3 regions of the Allobosea sp. LjRoot237 genome follow, and region 3 is predicted to be linked to each of the others. Evidence: predicted binding sites of a transcription regulator. Region 3 holds the regulator's gene; each other region holds the start of a gene.

Region 1 (6,430 bases), on a different contig from region 3:
GGGAGGGAGCCAAGCCTTACGACGACTTCTTCTTGCGAAGCGCGTCGACGAACTTGTTCAGCTCGATGATCGGGTCGTAGGCCTTGTTGTCGACAGCGACGAGCGGGCCCTGCTTGCCTTCATAGATCTTGTCGAAGGCGGCCTTGTCCTTGGTGGCGAGGTTCAGCACCGAGTCGCGGATCTTGGTCTTCAGCTCTTCCGGCAGCTCGGTGAGATAGGCCATCGGCGAGTTCACGATCTGCTGCGACTTGTAGATGATGCGGAAATCGTCGGCCTTGACCATCTTCTTGCGGTCCATGCGCAGCAGGTTCGATTCCTGCTCGTCGTTCCACCAGTTGGCGGCGACGTCGACGGTGCCCTGGCCGAGCGCGATCACGGCGTTCTCGTGGCTGCCGGTGTAGACGACCTTGCCGAAGAAGGTCTCGGGCTCGATCTTCATGCCGTCGAGCGCGAAGCGCGGCACGTTGTTGCCCGAGGTCGAGTTCGGGTCGACCAGGCCGAGATTCTTGCCCTTGAGGTCCTCGACCTTCTGATAGGGCGAATCCTTCTTCACGTAGAAGACCGAGTAGTAGCCCTTGGTGCCGTCGATATTGGTCTCGATCGCGAAGGCGTCGATCTTGGCGCCGGTCATCAGCGCGCGAGCGAAGGAGGCCGGGCCGTACATGCCGATATGGATGTTGCCGGCGCGCTGGCCCTCGATGATCGCGGCGTAGTCGTTGGCGATGCGCAGGGTCACCTTGGTGCCGAGTTCCTTGGCGAGATAGTTGACGAAGGGGGTATAGCGCTCGACGACGCCAGAGGCGTTCTCGGACGGGATGATGGCGAAGATGAGCTCGGGATACTTCGCCTTCCAATCCTGGGCGAAAGCCGGAGCGGCGAGCGTTGCTGCGAGGCCGGCTGCGGCAAGCGTGAGCGTATGACGACGGGTCAGCATGAGAGTGCTCCTTTGAAAAGGTCGGCGATGAAGGGTCAGGCGTAGGGTGCAGGCGTGGATGCGCCGCCGGCTGCTTCAGGCGGCGGTCTGCTTGGCGCGCTGGGCTTCCTCGGTGGCGATGGCGTCGAGTTGGTCGAGCGCTTCGGCTCCGGCATCCTTGGCCTCGATGCCGTAGAGCTCTGCCGCGAGCTCGCTGGTCAGCGCATGCGGGGGACCGTCGAACACGACCTTGCCGGCGGCCATGCCGATCAGCCGGTCGCAATACTTCGCGGCGATGTCGAGGTGGTGGAGGTTGCAGATCACGGTGATGCCGTCCTCGCGATTGATGCGGAACAGCGCGTCCATGACGACTTGCGTATTGCGTGGGTCGAGCGAGGCGATCGGCTCGTCGGCGAGGATGATCTTCGGCTCCTGCACCAAGGCACGGGCGATGGCGACGCGCTGCTGCTGACCGCCGGAGAGGGTCTCGGCGCGCTGCGCCAACAGGTGGCCCATATCGAGTCGCTCGAGTGCCGCGATGGCACGAACCTTGTCGTCCTGCGAGAAGCTCTTGACCAGCGTCAGCGCGGCGGAGCGATGGTTCAGGCGGCCGAGCAGCACGTTGGTCAGCACATCGAGCCGGCCGACCAGGTTGAACTGCTGGAAGATCATCGCAGTGTCGCGCCGCCAGCCTCTGAGCGCGGCGCCGCGCAGGGCGGTGACGTCGCGCTCCTCGCTGAGGATGCGGCCATCGCTGGCATCGGCGAGGCGGTTCAGCATGCGCAGCAGCGTCGACTTGCCGGCACCCGAGCGGCCGATGATGCCGACCATCTCGCCACGCGGAATCGATAGGTTGACGTTGTCGACGGCGGCCTTGCCACCGAAACGCTTGGTCAGACCCTCGACACGCAGCATCAACAACTCTCCCGCGATTGCGGGATGATGCGGTATCGGCGACAGATGACACCGCCGTGACAGGAGGGGTGTTTCGAGGCGCCCAAGGGGCAGACGGTCATCGGCCGTCAACCATATCGTCGCGAGCCGCTGGAGCGGCGTGGCGTCAGGCCGCTCGCAACAGCAGGTCGACGCAGGCGGCGACGTAGGTCCTGCGCTCGGACGGGGGAGCCGGTGCGATGCCGAGCAGGCCGCGCACTTGGTGGAAGCCGCGCAGCATGCCGATGAACTGTTCGGCCAGCGTCGCAGCCTCACTGACTGTGAGCTCGCGCGACAACCCATCACCGGATCGTGACCGCTGCTCCAACAAGGCAGAGAGTTCCGCGATCATGCGCCCCGCTCCGGTATCGTAGGCGGCCTGTCCGAGTTCGGGAAAACGCGCGGCCGCCCCGACGATCAGGCGATGCAGATCGAGCGAGGCCGGGTGCAGCATCATCGCCAGAGCGTCCTCGCCGAGACGCAGCAGGATGGCCCGCAGATCGCCGGTCTCGCTGCGCGGACGACGCAACGGAATCGTCAGCTTTTCAGTGAGTTCGGTGCAGATTGCGAGGAACAGCGCCTGCTTGTCGACGAAGTGGCTATAGATGGTCTGCTTGGAGACGCCGGCGCGCTGGGCGATCTGGTCGAGGCTGGCGCGGTCGAAGCCCTCGGCCAGGAACGTCTCCGAAGCGGCCCTTGTGATCGCGTCATGTTTATCGGGCCGCGATTTTTCGGCCGGCATCGCTTTTGCTTCTGCAGCGGGGGCGCTAGTGCGTCCGTGCATTGATCATTCCGTCACGCTTCCGCCCTTAAAGGGTGCTTATCAAACTAGACCGTCCAGTCTAGAATATGTCCGCGGTACCGGAGCGTCCAGCCTGATGAAGCGTTTTCTCCTCCTTATCCTTGTCGCCGGGCTGGCGGGCGGTGGGTACTATGGCTACCGCTACCACTATAAGCCGACCAATCAGCAGGCGCAGGCGCGAGGCGTCGCCAGCGCGCAGAACCCCGCGATTCCGGTCGAGGTCGGGACGATCGAGCTCGCTACGGTCGCCGAAGAGGTCGAGGCGCTCGGGACACTCGCGGCCGAAGAATCCGTGGTGATCGCTCCCGAGATCGCCGGCCGCGTCGTCGCGCTCGGCTTCAAGGAGGGCGAGCGGGTCAACAAGGACCAGCCGCTGGTCATGCTCGATACGGCGATCCTCGACGCCGAACTGAAGCAGGCGCAAGCCGATATCAGCCTGGCGCGCGACACCTATGACCGCAACCGCTCGCTGGTGCAGCGCGGCGCCGGCACCCAGGTCGCGCTCGAGCAGGCGACGGCGCAGCTCGCCTCACAGGAGGCGCGCCTGCAGCTCGCCCAGGCCAAGCTCGCGCTGGCGACGATCAAGGCGCCGTTCAACGGCGTGGTCGGCCTGCGCGCCGTCGGCGTCGGCGACTATGTCTCGATCGGCAAGCAGCTGATCACGCTGACCAGTATCGACCCGATCAAGGTCGATTTCCGCGTGCCGGAGATTTACCTGACCCAGCTCAAGGTCGACCAGCCGATCCAGCTCAAGGTCGATGCGGTGCCCGACCGGCCCTTCGCCGGCAAGATCTTCGCGATCGACCCGGTCGTCGATGTCAATGGCCGGGCGGTCAAGCTGCGCGCCCTCGTCCCCAATGCCGATCTCGTCCTGAAGCCCGGTCTCTTCGCCCGCGTGACGATCATGGTCGACAAGCGCGAGAACGCGCTGGTCGTGCCGGAGACGGCGGTGGTGCCGGACGGGCTTGGCAAGACGGTCTTCATCGTCGAGAACGGCAAGGCCAAGCGCGTGCCGGTCGAACTCGGCAAGCGCCTGACCGGCAAGGTCGAGGTGGTCAAGGGCCTCAAGCCCGGAATGCAGATCGTCACCGCCGGGCAGATGCGCCTGCGCGAGGGCGCGACCGTCCTGATCAAGGAGAAAGCCGCGGTCCAGACCAGCTCGCTGCCGGGCGCCGTGCGGCAATGAGCCTGTTCGAGCTCTTCGTCCGCCGGCCGGTCCTCTCGACCGTCCTGAGCATGCTCGTCATCCTGATCGGCTTCGTCTCCTATACGCGTCTGACGGTGCGTGAATATCCGAACATCGACGAGCCGATCGTCTCGGTGCAGACGGTCTATCGCGGCGCCAGCGCCGAGATCATCGAGACGCAGGTCACGCAGATCCTGGAGAACTCGATCGCCGGCATCGAAGGCATCGAGATCATCAACTCGACCAGCCGGCAGGAGCGCAGCCAGATCTCGGTGCGCTTCCGGCCAGATGTCGACCCCGATGTCGCAGCCTCCGACGTGCGCGACCGCGTCAGCCGCGTGCGCGGCCGCATGCCCGACGAGATCGACGAGCCGATCATCGCCAAGGTCGAGGCCGACGCCCAGCCGGTGATGTACTTGTCGCTGACCAGCTCGCGGCATTCGCCGCTGGAGCTGACCGACTTCGCCGACCGTTTCATCGCCGACCGCGTCCAGAACATCACCGGCGTCGCCGAGGTCCGCATCCTCGGCCAGCGCCAATACGCCATGCGCATCTGGCTCGATCGCGCCCGGCTCGCCGCCTACAACATCACCGTCCAGGAGATCGAGGCGGCGCTGCGGGCGCAGAACGTCGAGATTCCCTCCGGCCGGATCGAGAGCGACAGCCGCGAATTCACGGTGCTCTCGCAGACCAGCCTGAACACGCCCGAGCAGTTCCGTGAGATCACGGTCAAGGACGCCAACGGCTTCCCGGTCAAGCTGCGTGACATCGCCAAGGTCGAGCTCGGTGCCCGCGAGGAGCGCAACGCCGCCTGGTTCCGGGGCAATCCTTCCGTCACGATCGGCATCGTCAAGCAGGCCACGGCCAACCCGCTCGACGTCTCCTCGGGCGTCGTCGCGGCGCTGCCGAGCATTCGCGAGGACCTGCCCGACGGCATGTCGATCGCGACCTCCTACGACACCTCGATCTTCATCGATCGTTCGATCAAGGCGGTCTACACCACGATCGGCGAGGCGGTCGTCCTCGTCGTCCTGATCATCTTCCTGTTCCTGCGCTCGCTGCGCGCGACGCTGATTCCGCTCGTCACCATCCCGGTCTCGCTGATCGGCGCCTTCGCGCTGATGTATGCGCTCGGCTTCACGGTGAACACGCTGACGCTGCTCTCGATGGTGCTCGCGATCGGCCTCGTCGTCGACGACGCCATCGTCGTGCTCGAGAACGTCCACCGCCATATCGAGGACGGGGTCGAGCCGACCAAGGCGGCGATCAAGGGCATCAACGAGATCGCCTTCGCGGTGGTCGCGATGACACTGACGCTGGTCGCCGTCTACGCGCCGATGGCGTTCTCGACCGGGCGCACCGGCAAGCTCTTCGTCGAGTTCGCGCTGACTCTTGCCGGCGCGGTGCTGGTCTCGGGCTTCGTCGCCCTGACGCTGACGCCGATGATGTGCGCCAAGCTGCTGAAGCACCACGACAAGCACAACTGGCTCTACAATATCCTGGAGCGCTTCTTCGAGGGGCTCGCCAGCGGCTATCGCCGCTCGCTGCGCTTTGCGCTGTCGGCCAGGCCGCTGGTGGTCCTTCTGGCGCTGCTCGTCGCCGGCGGCAGCTATTTCTTCTTCACCAATCTGCGCTCGGAGCTTGCCCCGGTCGAGGACCGCGGCACGATCACCGCGATCGGCGTGGCGCCGGAAGGCGCGACCATGGCCTTCACCGCCGATTATGCGCGGCGGGTTGAGGACTATTTCAGCAAGATCCAGGAGGTCGAGACCTATCTCGTCATTGTCGGCTTCCCGGACGTGACACGGGCGATCGCCTTTGCGCGCCTGAAGCCCTGGGAAGAGCGCCACCGCAAGCAGCAGGACCTCGTCGCCGAGATCAACAAGGGCCTGTCGCAGATTCCCGGCATCCGCCTGTTCGCGACCAATCCGCCCTCACTCGGCCAGGGCGGCGCCAACAGCAAGCCGGTCGAGTTCGTGCTGCGCTCGTCGGACCCTTACGTCACTATCAAGGAAAACGTCGACAGGCTGATCGCCGAGGTGCAGGGCAATCCGGCGCTGACCAATATCGAGACCAACCTCATCCTCGACAAGCCGCAGATCAAGGTCTCGATCGACCGGCAGCGCGCCGCCGACCTCGGCGTCGGCGTCGACGTGATCGGGCGCACGATGGAGACGCTGCTAGGCGGTCGCCAGGTCACGCGCTTCAACATGAACGGCGAGCAATACGACGTCATGCTGCAGGTCGCCGGCGCCGAGCGCAGCACGCCGCAGGCGCTGCAGTCGATCTACCTGATGGGCCGGGGCGGCCAGGCGGTGCAGTTGTCCAGCCTCGTCCAGATCGAGGAGAACGTCGCGCCCAAGGAGCTGATCCGCTTCAACCAGCTGCGGTCGGCGACGATCACGGCCGTGCCCGGAGCGGGCTATTCGCTCGGCGACGCGCTGACCGTGCTCGAGCAGGGTGCGGCCAAAGTGCTGCCGGCCTCATTTCAGACCGACTATTCCGGCCAGAGCCGCGAGTTCAAGCAGTCGGGCTCCTCGATCCTGCTCGTCTTCCTGCTGGCGCTCGGCTTCATCTATCTGGTGCTGGCGGCGCA
Region 2 (6,430 bases), 4.7 Mb from region 3:
CGAGCCCTTGGCTGCGAAGGGGATCGCGCCGGCGAGGTTGACGGCAAAGCCGGTCGGGCCGGTCGAGAAGCCGGCGAAATGCAGGCGGCCCGAGCGCATCGCCTCGATCTCGGCCGAGTTCGACTGCACGGGATAATAGACGATGCGCTTGCCGGTGCAGGCGGCGAGATGGTCGGTCAGCGGCTTGAAGATGTTGGCGTAGACGGCGGGGTCCTCGACCGGCGTATAGGCCCAGACCAGCGCTGACGGGTCCTTCTGCCTCGAGGCCTCGGTCGGCACGTCGGCGACGAGGTCCTTGTTGCCGTCGCAATACATCGTGTCGAGCTGGCCGCGATTGGGGCAGGCGTCCTGTGCCTGTGCCGCGCCGGCGAGCCCGAGGCTAAGGAGCAGCGAGGTCGTGGCGGACAGGCAAGTCAGCGTCTTGGTCATTGGCGGCGTCTCTCCCGGTCGATCTTCGTTATGAGCCGGCTATAGTATGTGACACAAAATCGTCATATTCCAGCCAAGCGAGACGCCATCGTTTTACGACTATAGTGGCCTTGCATCCCGCGGCTGTCTGCCACTCCCTAGCCGCGCTGGACCAGCGACCTCTCGCGATGAATTCGCGGCGCGTTCGGACCGAACGATAGCTTACGCGCTGCCACTGCTCGGCTGAAGAGCTGGTCAGCGCCCGGTCAGGAACAGGCCGGAGACAAAATAGGCCAATGCCGAGATCAGGCCCGCCATCGGCATGGTGACGATCCAGGCGAAGACGATGCCGCGCGCGACGCCCCAGCGCACCGCCGTGACCCGCCTTGCCGCGCCGACGCCGATGATCGCGCCGGTGATGGTGTGCGTGGTGGAGACGGGAACGCCGAGATAGGTCGCCATGAACAGGGTGATCGCGCCGCCCGTCTCGGCGCAGAAGCCCTGCTGCGGCGAGAGCCGCGTGATCTTCGAGCCCATGGTGTGGACGATGCGCCAGCCGCCACAGAGCGTGCCGAGCGCCATCGCCGCCTGACAGGAGATCACCACCCAGAACGGCACCGAGAAGGTCTCGCCCATCATGCCGTGCGAGAACAGGAGCACGGCGATGATGCCCATCGTCTTCTGCGCGTCATTGGCGCCATGGCCGAGCGAATAGAGCGAGGCCGAGACGAACTGCAGGAGGCGGAAGGTCGAATCGACCTTGATCGGTGCGAGCCGCAGGAAGGTCCAGGAGACGATCAGCGCCAGCAGCAGGGCCAGGGCGAAGCCGATCGCCGGGGACATGAAGATCGCGATGAAGGTCTTGCCGAGCCCCCACCAGACGATCGACGAGAGGCCGACCTTGGACAGGCCTGCGCCGACCAGTCCGCCGATCAAAGCATGTGACGAGCTCGACGGGATGCCGGCGATCCAGGTCACGACATTCCAGACGATCGCGCCGGTGAGCGCCCCGAAGATCACGCGGTCATCGACGATCGCCGCCTGGATGATGCCGGAGCCGACCGTCTGGGCGACGTGCAGGCCGAAGAACAGGAAGGCGATGAAGTTGAAGAAAGCGGCCCAGAACACCGCCCATTGCGGCGCCAGCACCCGGGTCGAGACGATGGTCGCGATCGAGTTGGCAGCGTCGTGCAGGCCGTTGAGGAAGTCGAACAGCAGCGCGACGGCGATCAGGAAGATGAGGGCAGGGGCGAAGCTGGCGAGATCCACGGCGCTGCGCGCTTTTCAGAGATGTTCGAGGACGATGCGGCTGACGCGCTTGGCGACATCCTCGAAGCGGTCGACGACCTTTTCGAGATGGTCGTAAACCTCCGCTCCGACGATGAAGCCCATCGCATCGGTGCCGCGGTGCGCCTTGAACAGCTCCTTCAGGCCGCGATCATAGAGCTCGTCCGAGCGCTCCTCGATCGCGCCGATCTCCTTGGCGAGCGCGCCGATGCCGACCGCATGCTTCTTGATGTCGCGCAGCATCGGGAGCAACTCGCCGACCTTCAGCGAAGCGGCGACGATGGTCTTGCCGAGCTCCTGCATGCTGGGGGCAAAGCTCTCGACCTCAAAGAGCCGGATCGCCTTGGCGGTCTTCTGCATCTGGTCGATGGCGTCGTCCATCGAGCCGATCAATTCCTCGATGTCGCCGCGGTCGAAGGGCGTGATGAAGGTGCGGCCGACCTCGAGCATGACCTCGCCGGCGATGGCGTCGGCACGGTTCTCCTCGGCGAAGATCTCGGCGCAGCCGGCCTCGATCGGCCTCGCCCCGCTGAGCACGCCGTCGAGTGCGAGCGCTCCAGCCTTCAGCGTCTGCGCATGACGCTCGAACAGCACGAAGAACTTGTCTTCCTTCGGCAGCAGCTTCTGGAACCAGCCCAGCATCGGAACGGCCTCTCACCAACCTCGTCAGTCCGCAGCAAGGAGCGGGGATGACACGCTTGTGCCTTCTGTGACAGTTTTGCGACGACGGCAATCCGGATTCCCGGCCTTGCCCTCCGCGGGCCTCGACGTCGGCGGGTGAAGAACGATCAAGGGAGGACTGAATGTTTACACGCAGGATCGCGCTCGTCTCGGTGCTGGGGCTCGCTTTGGCCGCGACGGCCGCTCAGGCGCAGGCACCATCGGGCAAGGTCACGGTCGTCACCTCGTTCTCCAAGGACGTCACCGACCCGATCAAGAAGGCCTTCGAGAAGGCCGTGCCGGGCGTGACGCTGGAAGTCCAGAACCGCAATACCAATGCCGGCGTCAAATATGTCGAGGAGACCAAGGCCAACAACCAGGTCGACCTGTTCTGGGCCTCGGCGCCGGACGCCTTCGAGGTGCTGAAGGGCAAGAAGCTGCTGACGCAGTACAAGCCCAAGGCGACCGGCATTCCCGAGAAGATCGGATCCTATCCGATCAACGACCCGCAGGGCTTCTATTTCGGCTTTGCGGCCTCGGGCTACGGCATCATGTGGAACGACCGCTATGCCAAGGCCAACAAGCTGCCCGAGCCGAAGGACTGGCAGGACCTCGCCAGGCCGGTGTTCTACGATCATGTCTCGATCGCCTCGCCCGCCCGCTCCGGCACCACGCACCTGACCGTCGAGACCATCCTGCAGGGCGAGGGCTGGGAGAAGGGCTGGCGCACCCTCAAGGAGATGGCTGGCAATTTCCGGTCGATCACCGATCGCTCCTTCGGCGTGCCGGAGGCGGTCAATTCCGGCCAGGTCGGCGTCGGCATCGTCATCGACTTCTTCGCTTTTTCGGCGCAGGCCTCGGGCTTCCCGGTCAAGTTCGTCTACCCGACCGTGACCACCGTCGTGCCGGCCAATGTCGGCATCATCGCCAACCCGCCGAACAAGGCCGCCGCCGAGGCCTTCATCGAGTTTCTGCTCTCGCCGGTCGGCCAGGAGGTTCTGCTCGAGCCCGGCATCCGCCGCCTGCCGGTCAATCCGGCTGTCTATGCCAAGGCCGGAGCCGACTATCCCAACCCCTTCACCGATCCGCGCTTCCAGAAGATGATCGGCTTCGACGTCGACAAGTCCGAAGCCCGCACCGCCGTGGTCGACACGCTGTTCGACCAGCTGATCTCCTTCCAACTCGATGCGCTGAAGGGCGTGACCAAGACCCTGCACGAGGTCGACGCGGCACTCGCCAAGAAGCCGAACCCGCAGGCCAAGGCGCTCGCCGACGAAGCCCGCGCACTGGTCGCCGCATTGCCGGTGACCGAGGCGCAGGCCGCGAGCCCAGAGCTGCGCGGCGCCTTCACCGGCGCCAAGGAGAAGGGCGCCCGCCAGGCCGAGATCGAGAGCCAGTGGGCGAGCTTCGCCCGCGACAACTACGCCAAGGCCAAGGCCAAGGCGGAAGAAGCGCTGAAGGTGGCGAAGTAGCCCTCGCTCTTCGTCATCCCGGACAAGCGACGTAGTCGCGCCGATCCGGGATCCATCGAAGGGCGCCGTGCTCTACAATGGATCCCGGCGCTCCGTTTCGCTGCGGCCGGGATGACGCCCCCGCCCTTCGGCCGACGATCAGGACCATCATGACCGCCATCCCTGCCAAGGCGCCGTCTCGCCGTAAGGCTTTTTCGGCCACGCCCGGCCAGATCGCGCTGGCGCTCGCCATCGCCGCCTTCCTGCTGATGTTCCTGGTGCTGCCGGTGGCGACGGTGATCTACGTCGCCTTCACCGAGAAGGGCACCTCGACCTTCACGCTGGTCAATTTCTACGATTTCTTCCGCACCGAGCTGTTCATGCGCTCGCTGTGGAACTCCTTCTACGTCTCGGCGATGTCAGTGGTCTGGGCCTCGGTCTTCGCCCTGCCGCTGGCCTACCTGACCACGCGCTTCGTCTTCCGCGGCGCGGCATTGGTCCAGACGCTCGGCTTCCTGCCGCTGATCATGCCGCCCTTCGTCGGCGCGGTGGCGATGCAGCTCTTCTTCGGCCGCAACGGCTCGGTCAACCTGCTGCTCGACGACTGGTTCGGCTTCAAGATCGACTTCATGGAGGGGCTGAACGGCGTCATCTTCGTCCAGTCGATCCACTATTTCCCCTTCATCCTGATCAACCTCTCGGCGGCGCTGCGCAATGTCGATCGGGCGATGGAGGAGGCGGCGCAGAATCTCGGCTCGTCGGGCTTCCGGCTGTTTCGGCGTATCGTCTTCCCGCTCGCCATGCCGGGCTATCTGGCCGGCGCCTCGCTGGTCTTCGTCAAGGTCTTCGACGATCTCGCAACGCCGCTGCTGCTCAACGTCAAGGACATGCTGGCGCCGCAGGCCTATCTGCGCGTCACCTCGATCGGCATCGCCGATCCGATGGGCTACGTCATCTCCGTCGTGCTGATCGTCGCCTCGGTCGCCGCCATGTGGCTGTCGGCGCGAGCCCTGAAGGGGCGTGATTATGCCACCACCCAGCGCGGCGGCGGCGGTCTCGCGAAGCGGGTGATGACGCCATGGGAGGCCGTGCTCGGCTATGGCGTCGTCATCCTGATCCTGGCACTGGTGCTGGCGCCGCATCTCGCCCTGCTGCTGCTCTCCTTCGCCACGATCTGGTCGTTCTCGCCGCTGCCCGACGCCTATACGCTCGCCCATTACGGCCGCGTCTTCGGCGAGAGCTCGGTCTACATCAAGAACACGCTGATCTATGCCAGCCTCGCCGGCGGCATCGACATCGTGCTCGGCGTCGCCATCGCCTATCTCGTGCTGCGCACCAAGCTGATCGGCCGCGAATGGCTCGACTGGATGGCTTCGGCGGCGCTCGCCATCCCCGGCGTCGTGCTCGGCATCGGGTACCTCAGGACCTTCTACGGCGTCACCCTGCCGGACGGCACGCCCCTGGCCTCGCTCTGGATCACCATCGTGCTGGCGCTGGCCATCCGGCGCCTGCCCTATGCGCTGCGGGCCTGTTATGCGGCGCTCCAGCAGATCTCGGTCTCGCTCGAGGAAGCGGCGGAAAACCTCGGCGCCACCAAGTCGCGCACCGTGCGCCGCATCGTCGTGCCCTTGATGGCCGGCGGCATCCTCGCCGGCTTCGTCACCTCGTTCTCGACGGCGGCGGTCGAGCTCTCGGCGACGCTGATGCTGGTGCAATCGAACTCCGATGCGCCGTTGGCCTACGGGCTCTACGTCTTCATGCAGTCGGCGGCCGGCCGCGGGCCCGGCGCGGCGCTCGGCGTCGTCGCGGTCATCCTCGTCGCCGCCTGCACCTTCCTTTCCCATCTCATCATCGAACGCAGCCAGAAGGCCAAAGGACTGGGCCACTGACCATGAACGCACCCTTATCCCTGACCACGCCGGCGGTGTCCGTCGACATCGCAGGCGTCAACCTGTCCTATGGCACCAACCATGTGCTCAAGGACGTCAATCTCGCGATCGAGCCGGGCGAGTTCTTCGCCTTCCTCGGACCCTCCGGCTGCGGCAAGACTACGCTGCTGCGCCTGATCGCCGGCTTCAACCAGGCCGATACCGGCCATGTCCGGATCGGCGGCAGGGACATCACCGATCTGCCGCCCTGGAAGCGCGATGTCGGCATGGTCTTCCAGTCCTATGCGCTCTGGCCGCATATGACGGTGCGCCGCAACGTCGCCTTCGGGCTGGAGGAGCGCGGCGTGAAGCGCGCCGAAGTCGAGCGGCGCGTCGAGACGGCGCTCGGCCTCGTCGGCCTCGCCCATCTCGCCGATCGGCGGCCCTCGCAGCTTTCTGGCGGGCAGCAGCAACGTGTCGCGGTGGCGCGCACCGTCGCGATCGAGCCCAAGGTCCTGCTGCTCGACGAGCCGCTCTCCAATCTCGACGCCAAGATGCGCGTCCAGGTCCGCCGCGAGCTGCGCGACCTGCAGCAGCGGCTCGGCCTGACCACGATCTTCGTCACTCACGACCAGGAAGAGGCGAACACGATCTGCGACCGCATCGCCGTGATGAACGACGGCATCGTCCAGCAGGTCGGCACGCCGATGGAGCTCTATGAGCGGCCCGCCAACCTCTTCGTCGCCGGCTTCCTCG
Region 3 (6,430 bases):
ATCTTGATCGCGCACTCGTTCGCCTCGGCGCCCGAATTGGTGAAGAAGACACGGCTTGCGAAGGTCGCCTCGCAGAGCCGCCGCGCCAGCTTCTCGCCGTCGGGCATCGTGTAGAGATTGGAGGTGTGCCAGATGCGCTGCGCTTGGGCAGTCAGCGCCTCGACCAGGTGCGGATGGGCATGGCCGAGCGAATTGACGGCGATGCCGGCGCCGAAATCGAGATAGCGCTGGCCGTCGGTGGCAATCGCCCAGGCGCCCTCGCCGCGCTCGAGAGCGATCGGGGCGCGGGCATAGGTCGGCAGGAGAACGGAGGACGCGGCGGAAACGGGAGCGGTGCTCATGGAGCGAAATCCTTGCGGCGAAACAGGGAGGAAGCGCGGAACCTCAGATCGGGAACGGAGATGCGGAGCGCTTTCGGCATGATGCCGGCATGATGCGACCCGCCGGCGACATTATCGTCGCTGGCCGTTCCCGCCGTCTCGTCGCGCGTCAAGCCGCATCGATGGAAAATCCCGATCGCTCAAAAACATAAGCGCCGCCCGATGGGGGCGGCTGCGTGAGGCGACTATGCAAAACCGGCCCCGCCCTGTCAATTGCGGCTGACCTCGCGGCAGCGTTGCCGAATAGACTCACCGTTTCGCCGTTTGCAGTGATTGGCTGGGGAAAAGCCGAATTACGATTCGGCGACTCTTGTGGCCGAGTCAGGCCATCTTGTATGGTCTCCCTCGTCAGATACGACATCTCGTGCGGCGTCTCCAGTATCGTCAGTTCCGGGCGTAACGGCTTCCGTTTAGCAACGGGCGCTGCCGGTATCGGATTCCGCCATGATCTCTCCCTATGCCTCGCCGGCGTGCCAGCGGGACATGACGAAGACAGGTGCAACTCCATGACCGAAGCCGGAGCCTGGACCGAGGAACGCGTCGAGCTGCTCAAGAAGCTCTGGAACGACGGCCTGAGCGCGAGCCAGATCGCCGCCGAGCTCGGCAACGTCACGCGCAACGCCGTCATCGGCAAGGTGCATCGCCTTGGACTGTCGGGCCGCGCCAAGAGCCCGGGTTCGGCGACACCGCGCCCGCGCAAGCCGGTGGCTCGCCCGCCGAGCCACCCGGCCGGCCACCACAGCAGTGGCGGCGGCCTGACCCGCGGTAATACCGCGCTCGCCCCGCAGTTCGCGCCGGAGATCGAGGCCGAGGCACAGGTCGCGCGCGAGCCGGCTCCGTCCGAGGATGTGGTCGTGCCGTTCTCCGAGCGGGTCACGATCATGGAGCTGCGCGAGTATATGTGCCGCTGGCCGATGGGCGATCCGACCACCCCGGAATTCCGCTTCTGCGGCGGCCGCAGCGCGACCGGAATGCCCTATTGCGCCTATCACGCCCGTATCGCCTACCAGCCGGCGGCCGACCGGCGCCGCGACCGCAAGGTCATTCGCGCCTGAGCAACTGACGCGAGACTGCCAGAATAGCGGAAGCCGGCCGAAAGGCCGGCTTTTTTCGTCGAAGCCAGGCTCGATGCACGAGGCATCCATGAACATCCCCGGATCTAGCCCGATCGAATACGCCTGTGCCCTGCCGATCAGGGAGGGGCGGCTCCTGCTGGGATTGCGAGCCGCGCACCGCTGGAACCGCCCATCCTGCTGGGACACGATCGGTGGTCACGTCGAGCCCGGCGAGAGCGCCGAGGCAGCCCTTGTCCGCGAGCTCCAGGAGGAGATCGGCGTCACGCCGACAGGTTTCCGCCGCTTCGAGACCATCGAGACGACGGAGACGGACGGCGTCACTCCCGCGCTCTGGCATCTGTTCACCGTGGGCGAATGGGCAGGCGAACCCGAGATCAGCAATGACGAGCACAGCGAAATCCGCTGGTTCACCTTCGACGAGGCCCAATCGCTGACACCGCTGGCGTCCGAGGCTTACCGCCCTGTCTTCGCCCGGCTCGCGGCAGCCTTCGGGCCGGGCACGTAATGGCTACGATCGCGATCTATGCGGGAGCGGCGCTGGCCGAGATCGCCGGCTGCTTCGCCTTCTGGGTTTGGCTGAAACTGGACAAGCCGGTCTGGTGGCTGCTGCCGGGCCTGGTCTCGCTCGCAGCCTTCGCCTGGCTGCTGACCCTGGTCGACAGCCCCGCGGCCGGGCGCGCCTTCGCCGCCTATGGCGGCGTCTATATCATCGCGTCGCTGGTCTGGATGGCGCTGGTCGAGAAGGTCGCACCCGACCGCTACGACCTAGCCGGCGCCGCGCTCTGCCTCGCCGGCGCAGCGGTCATCGTTGCAGCGCCGCGCTGACGGAGGTGTCAGGCGCGCGCAAACGTCTCGTCGAAGGCGTAACCGGCGCCGCGCACGGTGCGGAGCGGATCCTTGGCATTGGCCGGCGTGATCGCCTTGCGCAGGCGCCCGACATGGACGTCGACGGTGCGCTCGTCGATATAGACGTCGCGGCCCCAGACGGCGTCGAGCAGTTGCGCCCGCGAATAGACCCGGCCCGGCGCCTGCATCAGGAATTCGAGCAGGCGGAACTCGGTCGGCCCGAGATGCAGCTCGGCACCGGCCCTGCGGACACGCCGCGTCGTGCGGTCGAGCTCGAGATCGCCGGCGGCAAGCAGGCCGGCGACATGGCCGGGCTTGGCGCGGCGCAGCAGCGCCTGGATGCGCGCGATCAGTTCGGGCAACGAGAACGGCTTGACGACATAGTCGTCGGCGCCGGTGGCAAGGCCGCGCACACGCTCGGTCTCCTCGCCGCGCGCCGTCAGCATGATGATCGGCACGCGCTCGGTGTCGCGCCTTGTGCGCAGACGCCGGCAGAGCTCGATGCCGGAGAGGCCGGGCAGCATCCAGTCGAGCAGGACGAGATCCGGCGTGTGGTCGCGCAGATGCAGTTCGGCGTCGTCGCCGCGCGCCACGCTGTCGACCTCGAAGCCTTCGGCCTCGAGATTATAGCGCAGCAGCAGGGTCAGCGGCTCCTCGTCCTCGACGATCAGGATGCGTGCGGGCATGTCAGCGTCCGTTCAAACCTCTGCCAAGCTCAGCCATTGGCCGCCGGCAGGTCGACGAGAATGTTGGTGGTGTCGAGCTTGGGCCGGGTCTCATCGATCGACTGACCCGTAACGAGGTAATGGATGGTCTCGGCGATGTTGGTGGTGTGGTCGCCGATGCGCTCGACGTTCTTGGCGCAGAACAGGAGGTGCGTGCAGAAGGTGATGTTGCGCGGGTCCTCCATCATGTAGGTCAGGAGTTCGCGGAACAGCGAGGTGTAGAGCGCGTCGATCTCGTCGTCGCGGCGCCAGACCTCCATCGCCTTCTGCTCGTTGCTGGCGGCGTAGGCGTCGAGCACGTCCTTGAGCTGGGCCTGGACCAGGCGGCTCATATGTTCGAGGCCGACGACAGCGCGGTGCGGCGGCGAGAACTGGCCGGAGATCGCGACGGCGCGCTTGGCGATGTTCTTGGCGAGGTCGCCGACCCGCTCGATATCGGCGGCGATGCGGATCGCCGAGATCAGCTCGCGCAGATCGTTCGCCAGCGGCTGGCGCCGGGCGATGGTCAGCACCGCCTTCTCCTCGACGTCGCGCTGCAGGTTGTCGAGGCGCTGGTCGGCGCTGATGATCTTTTGGGCGAGCACGGTATCGCGGCGCACCAGCGCCACGGTCGAATCGCCGAGCATGCGCTCGGACATGCCGCCCATCTCGGCGAGGCTGCGGCGCAGGCCCTCGAGATCGGCGTCGTAGGAGCGGACGATATGGTCGGACATCGGGGCGTATCCTTCGGGGCTGGCCGACGATTTCAGGGCGTCAGCCGAAACGGCCGGTGACGTAGTCCTGCGTCTGCTTCTTGTGCGGGTTCATGAAGATCGTGTTGGTGGCGGCGAACTCGATGACTTCGCCGAGATACATGAAGGCGGTGTACTGCGAGATGCGCGCCGCCTGCTGCATGTTGTGGGTGACGATGACGATGGTGAAGTCGGTCTTGAGCTGCTCGAGCAGGTCCTCGATCTTGCCAGTCGAGATCGGGTCGAGCGCCGAGGTCGGCTCGTCGAACAGGATGACCTCGGGCTTCTGCGCGATGGTGCGCGCGATGCAGAGGCGCTGCTGCTGGCCGCCGGAGAGGCCCATGCCCGAGGCCTTGAGCTTGTCCTTGACCTCGTCCCAGAGCGCGGCGCGGCGCAGCGCGCCCTCAACGCGATCGTCGAGCTCCGACTTCGGCGGTTTCTCGTAGAGGCGGATACCGAAGGCGACGTTGTCGTAGATCGACATCGGGAACGGCGTCGGCTTCTGGAAGACCATGCCGATGCGCGAGCGCAGCTCGTTGACGTCGACCTGGTTCGAGATGACGTTGCGGCCATCGAGCATGACCTCGCCGGTCGCCCGCTGCTCGGGATAGAGCGAATAGATGCGGTTGAAGATGCGCAGCAGGGTCGACTTGCCGCAGCCCGACGGGCCGATCAGCGCCGTGACGTGGCGGTCACGGAAATCGAGATTGACGTTCTTCAGCGCCTTGTGCTCGCCGTAGTAGAAATCGAGGTTCTTGACGGCGATGCGGACGGGAGCGTCGACGTCCAGCGTCTGCGGGCTCAATTCCAGGGTCGAAAGCATCTGCATGGTCCTTCCGATCGGACGCTGTTCACTTGCCGCCGCGCACGATGCGCCGGGCGATGATGGAAAGCACGAGGATTGAGACGGTGATGATCAGCGATCCCGCCCAGGCGAGCTCCTGCCAGTTCTCGTAAGGGGCCGAGGCGAACTGGTAGATCGTCACCGGCAGGTTGGAGACGCCGCCCCAGAGATTGGGCGAGAACCAGAAATTGTTGTTCAACGCGGTGAAAATCAGCGGCGCCGTCTCGCCGGCGATACGGGCCAGCGCCAGCAGGATGCCGGTGACCATGCCCGATTTTGCCGCCCGCCAGGTGATCGAGGTGATGACGACGGAGGGCGGCGCGCCGAGCGCGGAACCCGCCTCGCGCAGCGAGCCGGGGACGAGCCGCAGCATGTCCTCGGTGGTGCGCACGATGACCGGGATCGCGATGATGCCGAGCGCGACGCCACCGGCCCAGCCGGAATATCCGCCCAGTGGCTCGACCATGATCACGTAGACGAAGAGGCCGATCAGGATCGACGGAGCCGAGAGCAGGATGTCGTTGATGAAGCGGATCAGGTCGGCGAGCTTCGAGCCCTTGCCGTATTCGGCGAGATAGGTGCCCGCGAGCACGCCGATCGGCGTCGCCACCGCGATGCCGAGGAAGGTCAGCACGACCGAGCCGACGAGCGCGTTGGCGAGGCCGCCGCCCTCGCTGCCTGGGCCCGGCATCGTCTGCGTGAAGGTGGCGACGGACAAGCCGCCAATGCCCTTCACGATCAGCATGCCGAGGATCCAGAACAGCACGAAGATGGCGATGAAGGTGAAGCCCGCGGCGATGATCCGCATCGCCTTGTCGGCGGTGCGGCGCGACTGGCGGACGCGGCCCCAGGGAGCGTGGGGCAGCGGGCGGGTGGTCGGCGATGTCGTCATGCTCATGGTCGGGACCCGCTCAGTAAGCCTTGACGCGCGACACCAGGATGCGCGCGATGACGAGGACGACGAAGGTGACGAAGAAAAGGATGCAGCCGAGCGCGATCAGCGCGTTGAGCTGCAGGCCGAGCGCCTCGTTGAACTCGTTGGCGATGCGCGAGGCGATGGTCGAGCCCGGATCCATGATCGCGGCCGAGAGCCGGTTGGCGTTGCCGACGACGAAGGTCACCGCCATGGTCTCGCCGAGCGCACGACCGAGGCCCAGCATGATCGCGCCGATGATCGAGACGCCGGCCTGCGGCACCAGGACATGGCGCACCACCTCCCAGGTCGTCGCGCCGATGCCATAGGCGCTCTCGCGCAGCACCGAGGGGATCTGCTCCAGCATGTCGCGGGTGATCGAGGCGATGAAGGGGATGATCATGAAGGCGAGGATGATGCCCGCCGTCAGGATGCCGAGCCCCGAGGGCGAGCGCGAATACAGCACCGTGCCGATGAGCGGGATGCCTTCGACGATGTTCGAGACCGGGATCTGCACATAGGCCGCGAACAGCGGCACGAAGACGAAGAGCCCCCACATGCCGTAGATGATCGAGGGCACGGCGGCGAGCAGCTCGATCGCGGTGGAGACCGGGCGCTTGAACCAGGCCGGCGCGAGCTGGGTGAGATAGACGGCGATGCCGAGCGAGAGCGGGACGCCGATGACGAGCGCGATCAGCGCGGTCGACAAGGTGCCGACGATCGCCGGCCAGGCGCCGTATTGCTCGTTCTGGGTGTCCCAGACGCTCGAGGTGATGAAGCCGAAGCCGAATTCGCGGAAGGCCGGCCAGCCGCCGATGACCATCGAGGCCATGATGCCGGCGAGCAGCACCAGCACGAACAGGGCCGCCAGGAAGCTGGCATTCCGGAAGACGAGATCGAAGGTTCCCTTCGGGG

The links. Region 3 encodes PhoB, which activates phosphate uptake and scavenging genes when phosphate is short. Its sites were predicted from a motif close to TGTCATNNANCTGTCAT; they were not measured.
Region 1: the regulator PhoB is predicted to act here: its motif matches at 1,874-1,890, upstream of phnC (phosphonate ABC transporter ATP-binding protein).
Region 2: the regulator PhoB is predicted to act here: its motif matches at 2,405-2,421, upstream of ACSQ24_RS02915 (DUF47 domain-containing protein).

What each region holds. Positions count from the first base shown of each region.
Region 1 is NZ_CAXUQP020000002.1:244,303-250,732, reverse strand. Features, by position in the region: gene phnD (phosphonate ABC transporter substrate-binding protein) at 17-934, opposite strand; gene phnC (phosphonate ABC transporter ATP-binding protein) at 1,010-1,828, opposite strand; gene ACSQ24_RS28680 (TetR/AcrR family transcriptional regulator) at 1,974-2,588, opposite strand; gene ACSQ24_RS28675 (efflux RND transporter periplasmic adaptor subunit) at 2,725-3,834, shown strand; gene ACSQ24_RS28670 (efflux RND transporter permease subunit) at 3,831-6,430, shown strand, end outside.
Region 2 is NZ_CAXUQP020000001.1:620,742-627,171, forward strand. Features, by position in the region: gene phnD (phosphate/phosphite/phosphonate ABC transporter substrate-binding protein) at 1-429, opposite strand, end outside; gene ACSQ24_RS02910 (anion permease) at 664-1,677, opposite strand; gene ACSQ24_RS02915 (DUF47 domain-containing protein) at 1,693-2,337, opposite strand; gene ACSQ24_RS02920 (ABC transporter substrate-binding protein) at 2,499-3,827, shown strand; gene ACSQ24_RS02925 (ABC transporter permease) at 3,977-5,695, shown strand; gene ACSQ24_RS02930 (ABC transporter ATP-binding protein) at 5,698-6,430, shown strand, end outside.
Region 3 is NZ_CAXUQP020000001.1:5,364,130-5,370,559, forward strand. Features, by position in the region: gene ACSQ24_RS26010 (aspartate aminotransferase family protein) at 1-341, opposite strand, end outside; gene ACSQ24_RS26015 (hypothetical protein) at 338-493, opposite strand; gene ACSQ24_RS26020 (GcrA family cell cycle regulator) at 887-1,435, shown strand; gene ACSQ24_RS26025 (NUDIX hydrolase) at 1,524-1,961, shown strand; gene ACSQ24_RS26030 (YnfA family protein) at 1,961-2,281, shown strand; gene phoB (phosphate regulon transcriptional regulator PhoB) at 2,290-2,988, opposite strand; gene phoU (phosphate signaling complex protein PhoU) at 3,018-3,740, opposite strand; gene pstB (phosphate ABC transporter ATP-binding protein PstB) at 3,781-4,587, opposite strand; gene pstA (phosphate ABC transporter permease PstA) at 4,610-5,494, opposite strand; gene pstC (phosphate ABC transporter permease subunit PstC) at 5,514-6,430, opposite strand, start outside.